3 regions of the Priestia sp. SB1 genome follow, and region 2 is predicted to be linked to each of the others. Evidence: riboswitches for the same ligand, from Rfam matches in the RefSeq annotation. Region 2 holds a riboswitch; each other region holds the start of a gene.
What was found. A riboswitch is a leader RNA that binds a small molecule or an ion and turns the genes downstream of it on or off. The one in region 2 is predicted to bind cyclic di-GMP.

Region 1 (5,185 bases), on a different contig from region 2:
TATGGACAAGAACAAGTTAATCAAACGGTTATTCGCCAACGGAACTGTAAAGATAAAAAGGCGAATGGAAAACCTATCTCCTGGTCTGTCGAAGATCACAAAGACTATTACATTATTAAATGTTTACTAGATGTTGAAGAAGAAGTGTCCATAAATTTCTCTACGTCTGATGGCGTCATTGGTGTAGATTGCAATGTGGATCACTTCGCCTGGACAGATGTTTCAAAGGACGGTAATTTTTTAGAAAGTGGAAAGCTTTCGTTTTCTCTACATAAAAAAACAACTGGTCAATCAACAAAAATCCTTGAAGCAGAAGCCATAGCGCTTGTAGACTTAGCTGTTCGCAAGAACAAGCCAATTGTAATGGAAGACATTGATACGACACTCTCCAAGACTGGCGATGCTTACGGAAATAAAAAGGCTAACCGTTTAAAAAGTGTCTTCGCTTACCGTAAAATGACGCAAGCTATTGAAAGCCGTGCTCAAAAGATGGGTGTAGCTGTAATGGTTGTGAATCCAGCGTACACATCTATTACAGGCAAACTTAAATATATGCGTAAATTTGGTATCTCTATTCACCAAGCAGCTAGCTATACAATTGGCCGTAAAGGTCTTGGTTACAAAGAAAAAGCACCACAGGTGCTTCGTCATCATATTGTGCGTGAACAGTTGCCCTACTGGAAACAATGGTGGGCACTCAATAAAAAGTTCAATGTACGAACGGAATTGTTCTATGAACTGTTCAATGTAAATAAACCATTTCAGCACATTAATCTTACACACGAAGAATTAACAGAAAAAGAAAGTAAACATTTAAAGAAAGCTTTTGCATAAGCAATATACATAACTTGAACTTCTTGTACCAAATACTTACTAACGCTACCGGAGCAGATAGCGATTTTCTAAGGTTTGGGTGCATTGCAAGGATGTTCAAACGATTCCATACAAATGAAGGTTGGGGTACCCGCTACAAGCACTTGCTTACATAGAAAGAACTGTATGTGCGGTTGTCCCGAAGGGACACTTCTGTAATTTGTATGGTTAACCGACCCCGTTGAACGGGAAGGGTTCCTAAGTCTTTAAAGGTTTTAGGAATCCCCCACTTCAAGCTTGCTAAGTGGGGGTAGTTCAATTAGTTGCATTTACTAGTTCAGCTTGAATTTTAGCATCAATATTTCTCTTTGCTTCATTCAACTCCTGATCAGCTTTCCTAGTCAATTCATCTTTCTTTACCTTCGAAGCATTATTTGCTGTTGTCTCTAAATCAGATATTGTTTGAATGTAGTAACTATCCAATTCTTTCTCATTACGCTGAATTAATTGTTCTTTATGCTTTTTAACATCTTCACTAATCAATTTTACATTTCTACTTACATCGTTTGAAATTTGATCAATAATAGCTGTTTCTTTTTCATCAGTCTTTTGTTTAATTTCAGGGAACACAGCTGTATATAGCTTGTCTACACCTTTTGTAATTAATGCATTCCATTGGTCTCCATAAGCGGCATATGCTGTAGTACCCATTGAGCTAATTACAATTGTACCCGCTAAAACTAATCCAGCAGCTTTTTTACTTACTTTAATTTTTTTCACAATTATCTTCTCCCCACAATGTAAAAGAAAGCGGTCGGTTGCACTAATAGCTCCACAAGATCCAAGTGCCCACGTATAGACCTTGCTTCTTAACTCCCTCTTATGAGTTACTTTCACTCACTCTTTTTTCATTGAACCTATTTGTATAGATACCTCTTATTTTTGATAAAAGCATATGTTAGATATCCCATACCTAGCCACTTCATTAAATATGGATTTCTCTTACTTGCTTTTATCATTTAAGTTGCTCAAAAACAAGATTTCAAGGACATATATGTAATGGAAAATAGAAAATAAACCAATCTTTTATTTAAGACTACTGAACTCCCCACTTCAAGCTTACTAGTGGAAATAGTTAAAAAAACAAAATTACTTATCATTATGGATTTGCTATCTATTCTGAAGACCAGACAGAGGGATATGAATGCAGGTTCTTAAACAAATTAAAAAAACAGCAGTTTTTAGAATACTTAGTAGAAAAAAAGAAGCACTTATAAAAGTGCTTCTTTTTCTATGTTTCTTAGTTTTTAATAAACTGTTGAGTCCAATAAATACCATAACTTCCGCCTTTAGCATAACCTACACCAATTTGGTTGTAAGAGCTGTTAAGGATGTTTGCACGGTGACCTGGGCTTTCCATCCAAGCCTTAACAACTGCTTCCGGAGTTTGTTGTCCAGCTGCAATGTTTTCCCCAGCGCTAGTGTATTTAATTCTAAAGTTTTTCATCATATCAAATGGTGAACCGTATGTAGGAGAGTTGTGATCAAAGTAATTTTTGTCTCTCATATCTTCTGATTTAATGCGGGCTACTCTTTGAAGCTCCCAATTCATTGTAAGTGGTTTTAAACCTTGTTTTGCTCTTTCCTTATTTGTTAATGTAACTACTTGTTCTTCAAAAGATTGTGTAGCTGAATCAACTGTAGGGATGTTAAGTTTTTGACCAGGATAGATAGTGTTAGGGTTTTTAACCGAAGGATTACTCTTAATAACCTCAGAAGTTCCTACGTGATACTTTGAAGCAATTTTCCACATCGTGTCGCCCTTTTGGACCGTATATGTAGTAGCTGCTTGAGCAGTTAATGGTAGTGCTAGTGATGCCGCCAAACCTAATGCAATAATACCTTTTTTCAATTGTCTTACCTCCACACTTTTTTTCAACAGTGACCATTATGCAACAATTTAATAGCGGGGGGATAGAGGTAAATTTTTCATTCTAATGCTAACAATTTATAAAACTACCTTAAATTACATATTTATGATATTTTTATACGCAAATCCTTTAAAAAAAGGTATATCAAGTCCTATATTTATGATTATGTTGGTGTGAATTACCTTGTAATTAATTGCCTCAGTAAAGCTTAAAAAAGTATAAAACTAGTCGGATATATTGAATTAAAATCCTATAATTTACATTTATATAAATGATTTAATTAAGTTCACTACTGAAGAAATAGTACCATATCAACCAAATAAAAGTTCGCTTATGTAAAGCGAACTTTTATACTATTCGTTTCTCAATGCATCTATTGGTTTTAACTTTGCTGCTCTGTTGGCCGGTAAAATACCAAACACAATACCTATTAGCATAGAAAATATAAATGAAGATATAACTATTGCAGGTGCTACATATGGTTCTACATTCATTAGACTAGAGATTCCATATGTTCCACCAATTCCAATAAGAATGCCAATTACTCCTCCAATTGTCGTTAGAACAACCGACTCTATTAGGAACAGACTCAGAATATCTTTTCGTTTAGCCCCTATTGCTTTTCTAATTCCAATTTCCTTTGTTCTTTCTGTTACAGATACAAGCATTATGTTCATTATTCCTATACCTCCTACTAATAAGGAGATGCCTGAAATACCCGCTAATAGCAACGACATTGTTTGAGTAACTGTATCCATCGTATCCAATAGATCCTGCTGATTTAATATGCTATAACTATTTGTATCGTTCTTAAATTTCGTTTTTAATGTTTTGTCTATCGTTGAAATAGCTAACTCTACATCTTCTGCACTACTAGCCTGAATATTAACTACTTTGACACCCGATGTAAAAAGTAATCTCTCTGAAGTACTAATAGGTATCAATATCTTATCATCGTAAGAACTTAACAATGACTCCCCTTTTTCTTCAAGTAGTCCCACAACCGTAAAAGGCAATCCATTTAAAGAGAGCTGTTTACCTATTGGATTTGTTTTTCCAAAGAACGTCTTAGCTGCTTCTGCTCCGATTAATACTACTTTTTGTCTTGTATCTACGTCAATTGGCATTATGTATCTTCCAGATTGAATATGAAAGTTCTGCACATCTTCGTAATTAGGAGTTATACCATCAATGCTTACTGTTTCCTTCTTGCTGTTGTATTTCGCTTCTACATTACCACTTATAACAGGAGAAACCTTTTCAATACCTTCTTTTTCTTTCCAATCTAGTGTTTCTTTGTAGTCAATTGAAGTCGTAGTTCCCCTACCTACAATTCCTACAGTAATTAAATTGGATCCTAAATCTTTGACTTCATCTGTAATCATCCGTGTAGAGCTTTGAGCAATCGATATGAGAGTGATAACTGATGAAATACCAATAACAATTCCGAGCATTGTAAGAAAAGAACGTAACTTATGTGATTTTAAATTCTTCATTGCCATTTTTATAGCCGTAAAAAAATTCATTTCTTACCACCCACTGTGACATTCCCTAACTTTCCATCCTTTATCTGAACTACCCTTTTAGCCTGGTTAGCAACTTCTAAATCGTGAGTAATAATAACAATTGTATGTCCTTGTTTATTTAACTCTTTAAGTAGTTCCATAATAGCCTTACTGGTTTTTGAATCTAATGCGCCAGTGGGTTCATCCGCAAGAAGTATTGGTGGATTTCCTGCTAATGCTCTCGCTATAGCTACACGCTGTTGTTGGCCTCCAGATAATTTTGTAGGAAGGTGATGAACTCTTTCCCCCAGACCAACCTTTTCTAATGACTCTGTTGCTACTTTCCTTCTCTCCCCTTGTTTTACTCCTCTATAAATTAGCGGCAGTTCTACGTTTTCAATAGCAGACAATTTTGTTAGAAGATTAAAGTTTTGAAAGATAAAACCTATTTTCTGATTGCGAATTGTTGAGAGTTCATTCTCTTTGGCTTTTTCAATCGTTATACCATCCAAAATGTATTTTCCACTAGTAGGAATATCTAAGCATCCTAGAATGTTCATTAATGTTGATTTTCCAGAACCGGAAGGACCAACAATAGCCAAAAACTCTCCCTTTTCTATTTCCAACGACACATTATCCAAGGCTTTTACTACTTCATCTCCAACTGTATACTGCTTATTAATTTTCTCTAAAGAAATAAGCATAATTAATTACCCCCTTGCGTTCCCTTAGATGATCCTAACGTTTTTGTTTTTTCGCCATTACCACCAAAGATAGGGTTTACAGTCTGAGCAGAAGTAACAGGAAGAACTATTTCTTCTCCCTCTTTTAATCCACTTACAATTTCAATGTAATTTTCATTATTTAATCCCGTAGTTACCGGAAAATCTTTTGTTCCGTTAGCTGATTCTACTGTAACTACCTTTTTACCATTCT
Region 2 (5,185 bases):
TTAGAAAATATATCTGGCTCATTAGACGATGATGACTTAGAAGAATATAACGATTTTTAAACAGTAAAGCCACTAGAAACATACTAGTGGTTTTTTCTGTTTTTACTTAATAGGACTATTCACACTGGTTTAAATTCATATTAGCGTTAAAATTAACCAATCGACTCCTAAATTCAGTAGACATATTACCTAACTTTTATCCAAGGTCTATTTATCATTAAAATATAAAGAGTACTACGTAAAGCAGTACAAACAATTATACCTTACAGGATAAAGGCTGAGTTTTAATAATTATTTAAACAAAGGAGAAATTACATGCACTTTTTAAAGAAACTGAAAGTAGGATTTCTAGGCGTTTCCTTAGTAGGAACTCTATACATAGGATCTCCCGCATCCGCGTCTGTGTCGTTACAATCAACTAGTCATAAACAAGAAATAACTTCGCTGCAAACACAGCTAGTTAAGATGGGATATTTACACGTAAATCCAACTGGTCAGTATGGTTTATTGACTCAGCAAGCCGTTAAGAATTTTCAACATGATGTGGGGATCACGCAAGACGGGGTCGTCGGACCTGGTACATATGCAAAAATAAATAATGTAGAACAAATGGCGCATGTGGTTTATGGAGAGGCGCGAGGTGAGGTCTATGAGGGGCAAGTAGCTGTAGCAGCCGTCATTCTAAACCGTGCTAAAAGTCCAGATTTTCCACAAAGTATACCTGGCGTTATTAGTCAACCAAATGCGTTTACAGCTTTAAATGATGGACAATACGCTTTGGCACCAAATCAATCCGCTTATAGAGCAGTAACGGATGCATTTAAAGGATGGGATCCTACCAATGGGGCTGTCTATTATTATAATCCTACAACTGCAACAAATAAATGGATATTTACACGCAAAGCATACAAGAGAATCGGTAGTCACGTTTTTGCTTATTAGCTTTAAATAGTTAGAGTACAAATGAAGTAATATATTTTTAGCTATTATATATTCGTATAATTGACTTACATAGAATATGCAGTCATTTATGATCTAGATGTTTTAAAGGTTTAATATAACTTTTATGGAAAAAACATGATATAATTGAGTTGCCATTCGATTTTAATACATCTTATACGTTTGAACCCTGACAAAAAGCTACCTCTTCTACTGATGAGGTAGCTTTTTATTTTGCTGTCATTAAGTTTTGTTCAGCATAGACAACTTAAAAGAGAATTTAACTAGTTTGGATGATTACAATTGAAGGAATTTGAATACGAGGTAACTGTAAATAGCCTAGTAGAGCAATATCAAACACAACTTTTAAATATAGCCTCAGCATATGTAAAAGACAGTCATGCGGCCGAAGACATTGTGCAGCAGGTCTGGATTAAGTACTATCAACTTCTGAAGCTAGAAGGTAAAGATAGTAAAAAATCAGCGTATGCATGGTTATATCGTGTTACTGTTAATCAGAGTATTGATTTTTTGAGAAGGGTGAAGAACAAACGAGTCATATCCTCTAACAATATAGAGATGACTCAATACTCACAAAACATTGATACTATATTATTGGAACAACATGTAATAGAAAGATTGGAAAATGAGGAACTTCTTAAAAGGATAGATATTTTACCTGAAAAGTATCAGAATGTTATTGTTTATTTTTATTTTAAAGACTTACCTTACAATGAGGTTGCTACTGCTTTAAATATTAGTTTAGGTACAGTTAAGGCAAGGCTTCATCGAGCAAAATATTTATTAAGAAAGATGTATCCAGAAAAAGGTGATAATTAGCTAAATATTTATTTGTTTTTTTATAATGCTCTTTTTTATTAGATATCAACAGTGTATGTAGGTTGTAGAAAAAAATAAATGACGATACTTTTTTTGACAAAATCCGACAACCATTATATAGTAAAATACTTATAAATTTACATATTGAGATAAAGGCAAACTAGTTGAAAAGCTAGGACGCAAAGCTACAGGTCTAAGGTCTAAGGGCTATGGCAGCTGAGCCCCCTGAATATCTGGAGGTAATTCTTATGGACAGTAAAGGACAATTAGTAGTACAAGAACTAAATCAAGAGTGGATTGAACTTATAAGGGAAGCTAAGGAATTAGAATTGACTATTGAAGAAATTAGGAAATTCCTAGAGAGTAAATAGATACAATGACCATAAACAACATTAATCATTCATTAATGTTGTTTATGGTTATTTAATTCTTGAGATCTTCTATTTAAAAACTCTTTAAATTCCTCTTGAGTAATGTCTGAATTCATCGCTTCTTTGACTAAATCTAGCCATTCCTGGGGAAGGGTAGTTAAATTATTCACTGTAATATTCCTCCTCTACAACTTGTCCTATTATAAAGTAAATTACTTTTCAATATAACCCATAAAGTAAAAATTATTACTTTTAACCTATTATTTAATAATATATGATATTTTTGGAATAAATACAGTTATTTGGTTTATGGAAAACCAAAATTTTAATGACCTAGCTAAGCCAATAAAGACGTAAGCAATGAATAGTAAGCAGATTCAAGGTTGACCTTTATTTAAGGAAGTAAAACTGAAAGGATTTTTATTAGTGAAAAAGGACGAATCACTTACAGAATACTTAATAATTGATAATATGGGGAGGATAAAGATACCACCTCTGTTTTTAAAGAATGCTAATATCCATCCATCTTCTAAAATACAATTCTTCAACTATAAAACCTTTTTTGTTATGAGACAGGTTAAATTTTTACCGGTACGGTTGGAGAAAAAAGCAGCAAAAAATTTGACTAGATCTATCAACGAATTAGGCTGTATTGTAATTCCAAAGATGCTTCGCGAAATACATGATATAAATTTACACGAGGAAATAGAAGTGAAAGTCATTAATACGAGCATTGTTTTAAAGAAGAAAAAAGAGGAAAATAAACCTACAGGTCTAATAAGGGAACCTTTAGAACCTGAACTGAATAAGTTATCTTTACTTGAAATTAAAGAAGGGAGGGTAAAACTCCCTTCTTCTGTGCTCAAATCTCTCGATTTAGAAGAACATATACAATTACAGTTCTTCATCAAAGGGAATAATACTATTGTCGCAAAAAAACACAAGTATGAATTTCCTACAGAAGGAATTCTTTTGTTTACAGGGCAATCACGGGTAATAAAGAAAGATAAATACTTAAACATTCCTAAAAAGCTCAGAGATTATTTAAACATTTATAATGGCGATACCTTGGAAATTACAACATTAGGAGATCAATTAATTATAAAAAAAGCTCTTTAGAAAATTTAAACACGTCATTGTATAAGATATTCTTATTAAAATTAAAAAAGTAATTGCAGTTTAATTAGGTAACTGCAATTACTTATTCATGTTGTTATAGAATTATTTATCAGTCTTGGAAAAAGAACTCTCAGCATCTGTTTTACCGATACGTAATAATTTTTTCTATGAGGTTAAAATATTATACATCTTCTCAGGTAGTTGAGGTTCATAAAATATGAAACCTTGGCCGACTTGACAGCCTTTCTCTATTATAAATTGTAACTGTTCTTCGGTTTCAATTCCTTCTACGACTATATTCAAGCCCAATTTTTCCCCCATTTGAATAATTGTTTCCACGAGGACTTTTCCTATTTGATCCAAATCATCAATAAATGATTTATCAATTTTTAACGTATTAATTGGTAAATATCTGAGGTGGCTCAGAGAGGAATAACACGTTCCAAAATCATCCATGGCTACTTTAATCCCTAAGTTTTGGAGAGGTATCAGGACTTCTTTTAAATCTTGGTTGTATTGGATTACGTTTTCCGTAATTTCAATTTCAAGAAAAGATGGATTAAGTCCTGTTTTTTTCAAGATATCTTCCACATCTTTTACAAATTCCGGTGATTTCAATTGAATAGGCGATACATTTACGCCAATTTTGGTAACCCTAGAATACATATCCGTCCATGTTTTCATTTGATTGCATGCCTGTTCTAATACCCAGTTTCCAACTGGTACAACCAATCCTAGCTCTTCTAAAATAGGTAAAAATTCATCGGGATAGACAATACCATACTTCACACTATTCCAACGAATAAGCGCTTCTACTCCTATTACTTCAAAGGTTTTTAAATCAACAAGTGGTTGATAAACTAGTTGAAATTCATTTCTTTCTAGTGCGTATCTCAACTCATTTTCCATACTAACAGCTTTGAATAGTTCTTTATTTGATGCATGTGAACTTATTTCGTATGTGTTTCGTCCATTTCGTTTTGCTATATACATAGCCATATCTGCTTGTTTAATTAGTTCATCTATTAGTTCACCAATGTTCTCTGGAATAACATGTTCCTTACATTCCTTTGAAAATACGCTGATACCAATGCTTGTAGAAACAAGAAATTTATGGCCACCTATGTAGAATGGAAGAGACACCTCTTTTATAATTTTTTCAGTCGTTTTTTTTATTTCATCAATCGTTTTCAACGTGTGTAGTACTAGGATAAACTCGTCTCCTCCATGTCTTGAAATAAAATCAGCAGATGATATACAATTCTTTAATCTATCTGCTACCCTTTTAAGCAAGACATCTCCAAGGTGATGGCCAAACGTATCATTAATAGATTTAAAGCGATCTAAATCTAGAAATAAGAAGGCTGTCAATTGTGCTGACTTTTTATCCAAGAGTAAATTTTTCAACTGCTTATTCAACCAGTAACGATTAGGCAAATTGGTTAAGTGATCATAATAAGCCAGTTGCTTAATCTTTTCTTCATAAGCTTTTCGTTTTGTAATATCATTACGAATAGATACGTACTGATACGGATGACCTTCTTCATCTAAGAAAGGAACAATAGTTGTATCTACCCAGTAGTATGAGCCGTCTTTTGCTTTACTCTTTACCTCTCCATGCCATACGTTGCCTGACTGAATAGTTTTCCATAAATTTTTCAAAAATATTTCTGAATGATAATTTGAATTGACAATACGATGATTTTGGCCGAGGAGTTCATGCCTTTCGTATTTGGAAGTTTCGCAGTACTTATCGTTTACGTGGTTTATAAATCCCTTATTATCTGTGATAGCTACAATAGATGACTCATTTAATGCAAATTCAATATCATTTAATTTTTTTAGGGTTTCTTTAAACTTACTTTCAAAATGTTTATCTTTCATAACCTATGCACTCCTCTTCAGGTGTAATTATA
Region 3 (5,185 bases), on a different contig from region 2:
GATCCTCGGCTAAAATAACAGTAGATAAAAGGGCTCCTAATTTAACGGGTAAAAAGATTTCTTTAGAAGAAACAAGGCTTAACAGCCGTTATAGCACTTTACTTAGAGATACAAAAGGTCAGGATTATAATGTGTATGTACTTTCTTTACAAGATAAAAGATGGATTGCAGGGCCAAATGATGTATGGGCTGGTATTAGTGAAGGAGATGAAATATTTGAAGGTGATTATCAAATAGGCATTCAACCGACGAACGAATCATCTGTTTACCTGCAAGATGTTAAAATGAAAGACTATCAATATAACAAAACAAGAAACATGATTTTTACCCTCACTTTATCGAAGCATCAACCAAACTTCTTATTCTTTTCAACAAGAGAAGCTAGTGTCTCAGAAGGCGGCCCTGCCTATTATTTAAAAGATGGTAAATTAACCAAAGCAACGTTCTTTGAAGAAGGCGAAACATCTCAAGAATTATCTTTTTCATCACGACCTAAGCCAATAGGAAACAATAATATCCAGCTCATTAATTACTGGAATGGAGGCCCTATCGGATGGGAATTTAGCACATATCAGTTCAACAAAAATAGTGGCACCTTCATATATAAGGGTTCTAAGTTTTACATAGACAATGACTCAAGCGAAGGAGAGCAAGTAGCGAAACAATGGAACAACTCTCCAAGTTTCTTTGTTGAAACACCTCAGTCTAAGAAAGAGGTATTAGGATTCTAAACTAAAAAAAGCGAACTGCCCAGGCAGTTCGCTTTTTTATTAACCTCTTTTTCTTCTAGGATATAAAAATACAGAGGTTTTCTATGTTTTAATCTATCCCTTATCGAAATTTGTCGAATCTTTTTTAGGGTAATTCAACCTATTTTTATGGTAAAATCTAAAAAAGATATTCGTTATATAGTATCATTTTAGATATTTCGTTCTTTAAAGAAAACGAAAGTGATGAACTTAACTTGTTCAGTTAAAGGCAAACCAGTCGAAAGGCTGGGACGCAAAACTTCAGGTCTAAGGTCCTTAGGACTAGGATAGCTGGGTTTCCTGATATATCAGGGGGTAAAGGAAAACATGAACAATCAGCGTGTCGTTACTGGAAGTATTGGAGCTTCGTACATGAGGCCGCGCATTGTGGCATTCATTCCGGCGCACAATGAAGAAAAATCAATTCGCGACTGCTTGGCAGGATTAGGCGATCAGCTTCTTCCAAATAATGTGGAGCTTGATGTATTTGTGATTGCAGATAACTGTACGGACCGCACAAAAGAAAAAGCGGAGCTGGCCGGAGATGAATTTGATTTAAATGTAAAAGTACTGGTCACTGAAGGCAATAAACAACGAAAAGTCGGCGCGTTAAATACGGCTTGGAAAAAGATATATGGAGATACGCTGGATTTATATAATACGACGCTGACGAAATATCAGCAGCTGTATAAAGAGTCGATTAAAGCGATTTTAGGGATGGATGCAGACAGCCGTTTGGCTCCAAAAGCACTCATTAATTTATGGGAAGATTTGATGACGTCGCGAAACATCGGCGGCGTGATGGCAAAATATACGATGAGAATGCCTAAAAAGAAAAGCTCGCTCTCAAAAGATGATGTGCACTATGAGGAAAAGCTGGCAAGCGGCGAGTACGGCGGACCGATAGCCCGGTGGTGGACGCATCAGCAAAAGCAGGATATGGCAAGCTGGCTGTTAGATCTTCAGTATCACGGCGGAAGCACGTATGTACTCGGCGGTCAGGCTACGTTGTTTCGTCCTGAAGCGCTTCAAAATATAGTGGAAGAAAATAAACTTGACGGTCCTTGGCAAAATGACAGCGACGTTGAAGATATGCTGCTGACGTGGCAGCTGCAAAAATCCAATTGGAAAACGTTAATCAGTCCCGGCGCTCGCTGCTTTGTGGACTCGATGAGAAGCTATCATACGTACCGTGAACAGCGTAATAAATGGAAGTCTGGAACCGTTGATTTACTGACAAACGGAAACTTGGACGTCAGAACCAAGCATAAAGGAAAGCTGTGGCGTTCACAGATCAAAACGCTGTGTGATTTGCTCATTCGCCTGCTGTTTATTGTATTGTTATCGGCTGCGCTTGCGACCGATCAATTTTACTGGTCGTGGCTTTGGATCATTCCAATTGCGTTAGCTTCTGTGTTAAATATTATGCTCGCTGTCAAAACGCCGATGCACAGGCCGATTGATGTAATACTGGCTGGTCTTTTGATTAGTCCGGAAATTTATTTATGGGTGAATTTAATTACGTTCGGTCAAGTGTGGCTAGAGAGGCTTGCGGCTAATAAAAAAGACGGCTGGGCGAATCAATACAACGCAGAAAACGGAAAAACGCGCAGTAAATTAGGGCAAGGCATTTTAACAGGCTTTGCGTTTACAGGAATGATTGTTGTTCTGTGCATTTACTTCCGTGACTACTTAACGAGTCCTTCTGTACAGCAAGCTATTTACCCGTACTTAATGAACGGCTGGATTCTGCTGACGTATTTGACCATCTATCAGTCCCTTTATATGTTTTACCAAATTTGGACGCTTCGAAAACCTATTCAAGCGTAAAAAAAGTGATGTCTCTGTTGAGACATCACTTTTTTATAGAAATCGCCTCTTTAAATATTCAGCGATTTTTTGAGGAACAGCCGGCTGACTAACGATATAGCCTTGAATAAAGGAACATTCGTGCTTTTGTAAAAAGGCGAGCTGCTCTTTTGTTTCAACGCCTTCTGCGATCACTTTCATGTTAAGAGCATGAGCTAAGTACAAAATGCTTTTTGTAATCGCCTGCTGCTTTCCTTTATCAGTCGCGTGTTGAATAAACGTTTTATCGATTTTTAACGTGTTAAATTCGAAGTCTTTTAAATGTGATAGCGAAGAAAAGCCGGTGCCAAAATCATCTAATGCAAACGTTACGCCACTTTTCTTTAATTCGTCCATCACTTTTTTTACGTGTTCTTCATACTGAATAATGGAGCTTTCCGTCACTTCAAATTCAATAAATGAAGGGTCGATGTTGTAATGAGCTAACGTTTGTTGAACGTGCTCTACAAATCCGCGTTTCAGCAAATGTTTAGACGAGACGTTAATCGAAACGGGCACGGTTTGTAATCCTTGATTCTTCCACTGCTGCAGCTGCTTGCAGACGTTCTCGATCACCCAGTCGCCGAGTTCAATAATTAAATGTGTTTCTTCCGCTAATGGAATAAAGTTTTCTGGTGATACGCGCCCCCACTCTGGGTGATTCCAGCGAATTAACGCTTCGATACTATCAATCTCTCTGCTGTTTGTATGAACTTTTGGCTGATATTCAATAAAAAACTCATCTTGAAGAAGTGCGTTGCGCAGTCCTTTTTCCAAGTGATAGCTTTTATACGTCTCGCTGTCCATTAACGGAGAATACAGCTGCCAGTCGCTTCGCCCGACTTCTTTGGCACGACGCATAGCAAGGTTGGCATTCGTCAATAAGGTTTTCACATCTTCACCGTCATGCGGATAGATGCTGATTCCGATAGTGGCTGTGACGTAGAGAGAAAAGTCGTCAATGGTAATTTCTTTTTCGATTTCTTGAAAAAGTGCTGCGGCTAGCTTTTGACATTCATTTATATGTGCAAGAGATAAAAAACAAATCGCAAGCTCGTCTTCTCCTACTCTAGCTAGCATTACATCTGGCGTTACGAACTTTTTTAACCGACTGGCGATAGACTGCAGCAAGCGATCGCCTACGTCGTGTCCTAATGTATCATTAATATGCTTGAAGCGATTCAATCCTAGATAAAAGACCGCTAATGAATCTCTTTCTTTTTTCATTTGCCGAATGAAATTTTTTAATTCTCTTTCAAACTTTCTTCGATTCGGCAAGTTTGTCACATGATCATGAGTCGCCAGATATTCAACTTGATCCACGTACTTTTTTTCTGCGGTGATATCTTCAATAATCCCGTCTATGCGCACCAGCTTACCGTTCTCATCAAGGGTTGGAATGCATCGATCTTTTACCCACTTCATTTCTCCCGTTTGTGTGTAAATCCGATACTGATGACGAATTGTTTTTCCTTTTTGCAGCTGATGCTGCGCTTTTTCCACAGCTGGTTTATCGTCAGGGTGAATAAAGCTTTTCCACAGATCTCTATCTTCTAAAAATTTAATCGCATCTTCTCCGTAAATGCTGCTCACACCACTGGAGCATACAATCACTTTATTGCTTTGCACATCAACGGACCATATTCCAGCATCCAAATTGTTATAAATCGTTTGAAACTGCTGTTCTTTTTGTTTTAATTCATTCGTAATCACTTTTGATTCGGTAATATCATGAACAACGCCAATCAGCTGTATGACGTTTCCTTGCTCGTCTGCTAATGCATCCGCTTGCTCAAACACCGTACGTTCTTCACCGTTTGGCCGCATCAGCGCGTATTCAATTTTATAGCTTTCTCCCGTTAAAAGTGCCTCTGTAACTGCTTTTTTTAACCTTTTTTGGTCACATTCTTTAATAAATTGAAGAACATCTTTAAAAGAAGGAGTAAAGAGCTGACCAGGATTTAATCCGTAAATATTGTACAGCTGAGGTGACCAATAGCTTTTATCTTCCGTCACGTCGTAATACCAGCTTCCTACATTCGCTAGCTTTTGCTCCATTTTCAAATGTGTTTCTAATTGAGAAATGTGATTAGAGCGCTCCTGCTCTTTTGAATCATCTCGGCATATGGCGTAAACACCCGCAACTTGCTCATTTACGATAATAGGAATGAGCGTAATATATAAATGAAGTTCTTTTTTTGTTTTGTGATTGATTGTCGTTGAAAAATGAACTTTTTCTCCTTTTAAAGCACGTTGAAAAAGCTCTTGTGCCTGCTGTTGTTTCGACTTATGTATAAGAGCTGTCAACTGCTGGCTTTTTTGTTTGTGTTCGTTTCCTGTTAGCTTGAAGGCTGCCTCGTTGCTAAACATGATATCCCCTTCACAGTTGATAAAAAAAATACCTTCACTGTATTCTTTTAAAAGCTGTGTGTTCAAACGATCAAGATGTTTCATGATCATGATCGACTGCTCCTTCTCCGTGTTTTTATCTGGCAAGATCTCATGGCGCCTCCTTTTATCTATTTCTTTTATACTATTATAAGCTATATTTGACATATATTTTACTTTATTTTCCCGAAATGAGGAAC

Region 1: it holds a riboswitch for cyclic di-GMP, as region 2 does, so the genes downstream of both, WKH56_RS06490 (intermediate filament family protein) here and sinI (DNA-binding anti-repressor SinI) in region 2, are expected to answer to the same signal.
Region 3: it holds a riboswitch for cyclic di-GMP, as region 2 does, so the genes downstream of both, WKH56_RS12795 (glycosyltransferase family 2 protein) here and sinI (DNA-binding anti-repressor SinI) in region 2, are expected to answer to the same signal.

What each region holds. Positions count from the first base shown of each region.
Region 1 covers NZ_JBBJSS010000002.1:220,301-225,485, reverse strand. Annotated here, with positions in the region: gene WKH56_RS06495 (IS200/IS605 family accessory protein TnpB-related protein) at 1-834, shown strand, start outside; gene WKH56_RS06490 (intermediate filament family protein) at 1,129-1,593, opposite strand; cyclic di-GMP riboswitch class II at 1,617-1,700, opposite strand; gene safA (SafA/ExsA family spore coat assembly protein) at 2,114-2,725, opposite strand; gene WKH56_RS06480 (ABC transporter permease) at 3,098-4,270, opposite strand; gene WKH56_RS06475 (ABC transporter ATP-binding protein) at 4,267-4,953, opposite strand; gene WKH56_RS06470 (efflux RND transporter periplasmic adaptor subunit) at 4,956-5,185, opposite strand, start outside.
Region 2 covers NZ_JBBJSS010000025.1:2,207-7,391, forward strand. Annotated here, with positions in the region: gene WKH56_RS34690 (hypothetical protein) at 1-60, shown strand, start outside; gene WKH56_RS34695 (cell wall hydrolase) at 316-942, shown strand; gene WKH56_RS34700 (RNA polymerase sigma factor) at 1,243-1,779, shown strand; cyclic di-GMP riboswitch class I at 1,924-2,008, shown strand; gene sinI (DNA-binding anti-repressor SinI) at 2,028-2,150, shown strand; gene WKH56_RS34710 (anti-repressor SinI family protein) at 2,183-2,320, opposite strand; gene WKH56_RS34715 (AbrB/MazE/SpoVT family DNA-binding domain-containing protein) at 2,577-3,269, shown strand; gene WKH56_RS34720 (sensor domain-containing protein) at 3,435-5,153, opposite strand.
Region 3 covers NZ_JBBJSS010000003.1:439,174-444,358, forward strand. Annotated here, with positions in the region: gene WKH56_RS12790 (hypothetical protein) at 1-731, shown strand, start outside; cyclic di-GMP riboswitch class I at 968-1,053, shown strand; gene WKH56_RS12795 (glycosyltransferase family 2 protein) at 1,077-2,579, shown strand; gene WKH56_RS12800 (sensor domain-containing protein) at 2,613-5,093, opposite strand.